2 regions of the Mesorhizobium sp. M0909 genome follow, and region 1 is predicted to be linked to the other one. Evidence: riboswitches for the same ligand, from Rfam matches in the RefSeq annotation. Region 1 holds a riboswitch; the other holds the start of a gene.
The links. A riboswitch is a leader RNA that binds a small molecule or an ion and turns the genes downstream of it on or off. The one in region 1 is predicted to bind S-adenosylmethionine.

Region 1 (2,197 bases):
CGTCCTTGTCGCCGTCGAGATCGATCGACAGCGCGATTCCCCCGCCTGAGATGTTGGGTGGTTCGGTGGCGACCAACATTTCGGCGCGGTGCAACTCGTGCAGCTCGCTTTCCGACAAGAGCGCATTGCCGGTGCGGAACCTGATCTGCGACAGCCGCGAGCCGGTCCGCACGACGATCGGGAAAGTGCGCGGGCTGACCTCCAGATAGAGCGGGCCTTCATAGCCGGCAGCGATCTTGTCGAACTCGTGGCCACGGTCGGTCATTACCCGGGTGAAGATATCGAGCCGTCCGGTCGAGCTCTTCGGGTTGGCGGAGGCGGAAATATGGGCGGGCAGCGCCAGGCTTTCGAGCAGCGGCACGATGTAGACGCAGCCGGTTTCCAGCACGGCACCTTCGGCGAGGTTGATCTCGTGCAGCTTCAGCCGGTCGAGCTTGTCGACAACCCTGTGGTCCGGGCCGGGCAAGAAGGAAGCACGCACTCGCCATGCCTTGTCGCCGAGCCTGAGGTCAAGGCTGGCCGGCTGGATCTGATCGGCATCGAGCATGCGCGGCGACTTCAGCGCGCCCGTCTGGAACAGCGCGGAAATATCCTGATCGGGAAGAATGCCTGTCTGCCGCAAGGGTCTGGCTCCGTTCGAACGCCGGGCGAGGTCTTGTTCTGTCGCAGGTCCGACCGTGGACGCCTTTGGCACCTGCTTGGTACAACCCTCTTAATCATGCCGGCAATTGACGCAAGCGTGGCGCGGGTCTAAAGCTCGTTATCCCGTGGTGATTTGGCCGGTCGGCTTGCAGCCACGTTAAACAAGTCGCTAAAGGACCGTCGGGCCGCAAGGCCATATGGACCGGTTGCGACTTTCGCGGCCGGTTTTTTGTTGTTTGGACCAATTTTGGTGTTTGGATGGAATGATGACCAAGAAGCGCGACTGGAAGCCTCAGACCGCACTCGTGCATGCCGGGACGCTGCGTTCCGGCTTTGGCGAGACCTCCGAGGCGATGTATCTCACCCAAGGCTATGTCTACGAGACGGCGCAAGCGGCGGAGGCCCGCTTCAAGGGCGAGGAGCCGGGCTTCATCTATTCGCGCTATGCCAATCCGACGGTCGACATGTTTGAGAAACGCATGTGCGCGCTGGAAGGAGCCGAGGACGCGCGCGCCACGGCATCCGGCATGGCGGCGGTGACGGCAGCACTGCTGTGTAGCGCCAAGGCGGGCGACCATATCGTGGCGGCGCGCGCGCTGTTCGGCTCCTGCCGCTGGGTGATCGAGACGCTGGCGCCGAAATACGGCATTGAGGCAACGCTGGTCGACGGCACCGACATCGCCAATTGGGAAAAGGCGGTCAAGCCAAACACCAAACTGTTTTTCCTGGAAAGCCCTACCAATCCAACGCTGGAGGTAGTCGACATTGCCGCCGTCGCGGCACTTGCCAATTCGATCGGCGCCAGGCTGATCGTCGATAATGTCTTCGCTACGCCCTTGCAGCAGAAACCTCTGCAGCTCGGCGCCCACATCGTCGTCTATTCGGCCACGAAGCATATTGACGGCCAGGGGCGCTGTCTTGGCGGCATCGTTCTGTCGGACAAGAAATGGATCGACGAGAATCTGCATGACTATTTCCGCCACACCGGCCCAAGCCTCTCGCCCTTCAATGCCTGGACGCTGCTGAAAGGCCTGGAGACGCTGCCGCTACGCGTACGCCAGCAGACGGAAAGTGCCGGCCGCATCGCGGATTTCCTGGCCGAGCGCCCGCAAATCGCCCGCGTCATCTATCCCGGCCGCGCCGACCACCCGCAAGCGGCCGTGGTCAAGAAGCAGATGTCAGGCGGCTCGACGCTGATTTGCTTCGATGTGAAGGGCGGCAAGCAGGCGGCCTTTGCCTTCCAGAACACACTCGCCGTCGTGCTGATTTCCAACAATCTCGGCGACGCCAAGAGCCTGATCACCCATCCGGCGACGACCACACACAAGAACTTGACTGATGAAGCCCGCGCCGAGCTCGGCATCGGACCGGGAACGCTCAGGCTGTCAGTCGGCCTTGAGGACGCCGACGACCTGCTCGAAGACATCGAGCAGGCACTGAGAGTTGCCGGATAAGGGCTGGCCGAACAGAGGCAGCGGGGACGTGCCGATCAGGCGCCGGACGGGGTCTCTTCCAGCTCCGCGACAGTCTTCGTCTGGATAGTCATCACGTTGCC
Region 2 (2,197 bases), on a different contig from region 1:
CAGCTTTTCGGGGTCATGCGCCGAGCCCTCTGGCCCGCGCCGCCGAGGCGATGAAGCCTTTGATGGCGGCGAACAGTTCCGGCTCGTCGAGCAGGAAGGCGTCGTGGCCACGGTCGGTCTCGATCTCAACGAACGATACCGAGGCGCCGGCCGCGTTCAGCGCGTGCACGACCGAGCGGCTCTCCTCGGTCGGGAACAGCCAGTCGCTGGTGAACGAAACCAGGCAGAAGCGCGTCTTGGTGCCGGCGAAGGCATCGGCCAGCCGGCCGCCATGGTCGGCGGCGAGATCGAAATAGTCCATCGCCCGGGTCATGTAGAGATAGGAGTTGGCATCGAAGCGATCGACGAAGGTCATGCCCTGATGGCGCAGATAGCTCTCGATCTGGAAGTCGGCATCGAAGCCGAAGGTCAGCGCTTCGCGGTCCTGCAGGTTGCGGCCGAACTTGCGGTGCAGCGCTGCTTCCGACAGATAGGTGATGTGAGCGGCCATGCGCGCCACCGCCAGCCCCTTTTCCGGCCGCTTGCCGTGCTCGAAATATTTGCCGCCATGCCAGTCCGGGTCGGCCATCACTGCCTGCCTGCCGACCTCGTGGAAAGCGATGTTCTGCGAAGAATGGCGGGCGCCGGTGGCGATCGGCAGCGCCGAGAAAACGCGCTCGGGATAGCTCGAGGCCCATTGCAGCACCTGCATACCGCCCATCGAGCCGCCCAGCACGCTGAACAGTTGTTCGATGCCGAAATGCTCGACCAGCATCAGCTGCGCGCGCACCATGTCGCGGATGGTGATGATCGGCAGGTCGAGCCCGTAGGGCTTGGCGGTGGCGGGATTGGTCGAGGCGGGGCCGGTGGAGCCGAGACAGCCGCCGATGACGTTGGACGAGATGACGAAGAAACGATCGGTGTCGATGATCTTGCCGGGGCCGATCAGCACTTCCCACCAGCCCGGCTTGCCGGTCACGGGATTGGTGTTGGCGACATGCTGGTCGCCGGTCAGCGCATGGCAGACGAGGATGGCGTTGGAGCGCTCGTCGTTGAGCGTGCCATAGGTCTGGTAGGCGATCTGGAACGGCGACAGCAGCGTGCCGGCGTCGAGCTTGAGCGGCTTGTCGGCGCCGAAACGCAACACCGGGCTCGACGGCTGGTCGGCCTCGTTGTTGGTTTTTCGCGCGCGCAAAGCGACCATCACATCTCCTTGCCCGGCCTTCAGTTGTCCACCGCCGGTCTGGGCAACAACCAGCCAGGGCAACAAAAAACCGGCCATGCCTTCGCAAAGCCGGTTACAAGATGCAAACGGCCCTTTAGCAAGTTGTTTAACGTGGCTGCAAGCCGACCGGCCAAATCACCACGGAACTTTCGCTGCTCTTCTAGGACCGACACATGGCTTCGTCAACGGCAAGTTCTTGATCCCGAATTGCCGCCCCTCGACATTCCGGGCCACGGCTTGTATTTCCGCTGCGGCCTCCGGACGGAGGCACTCTCGACGGATTTCATGGAATGAGCCAGATACCGGATCAGACACGTCCAAGGCCCCGCGCCGGCATCATGGACATCGAAGCCTATGTGCCCGGCAAGAGCGCGGCGCCTGAAGGTGTCGCCAAGGTCCACAAATTGTCGTCGAACGAGAACCCACTCGGTCCTTCGCCAAAGGCGATAGAGGCCGCGCGCGCGGTCGCCGACAAGCTCGCAGTCTATCCCGACGGCAGCGCCAGGCGCCTGAGGGAAGCGATCGCCGAGGTGCACGGGCTCAACCCGGCGAACATCGTCTGCTCCAACGGTTCCGACGAGATTCTGGGCCTGCTGGCGCAGACCTACCTCGCGCCCGGCGACGAAGCCATCATCACCGAACACGGCTTCATGGTCTACAAGATCTACATACAGTCGGCCGGTGCCGTCCCGGTGACGGTCAAGGAGACCGATGAACGCGCCGATATCGATGCGATCCTCGCCGCGGTGACGCCGCGCACCAGGGTCATCTTCCTTGCCAATCCCAACAATCCAACCGGCACCTACGTGCCGTTCCAGGAGGTGCGCCGCCTGCATGCCGGCCTGCCGCGAAACGTGCTTCTGGTGCTGGATGCAGCTTACGCCGAATATGTCCGGCGCAACGACTATGAAGCCGGCGTCGAGTTGGTGGGCAGCGCGGAAAACGTGGTCATGACCCGCACTTTCTCCAAATTGGGCCTGGGCGGGGCGCGGA

Region 2: it holds a riboswitch for S-adenosylmethionine, as region 1 does, so the genes downstream of both, metX (homoserine O-acetyltransferase MetX) here and NKH83_RS14625 (O-succinylhomoserine sulfhydrylase) in region 1, are expected to answer to the same signal.

What each region holds. Positions count from the first base shown of each region.
Region 1 is NZ_JAMYOA010000008.1:47,669-49,865, forward strand. Features, by position in the region: gene NKH83_RS14620 (2'-deoxycytidine 5'-triphosphate deaminase) at 1-622, opposite strand, end outside; SAM riboswitch at 758-835, shown strand; gene NKH83_RS14625 (O-succinylhomoserine sulfhydrylase) at 906-2,096, shown strand; gene NKH83_RS14630 (glycosyltransferase) at 2,132-2,197, opposite strand, start outside.
Region 2 is NZ_JAMYOA010000001.1:436,700-438,896, forward strand. Features, by position in the region: gene metX (homoserine O-acetyltransferase MetX) at 14-1,183, opposite strand; SAM riboswitch at 1,279-1,356, opposite strand; gene hisC (histidinol-phosphate transaminase) at 1,495-2,197, shown strand, end outside.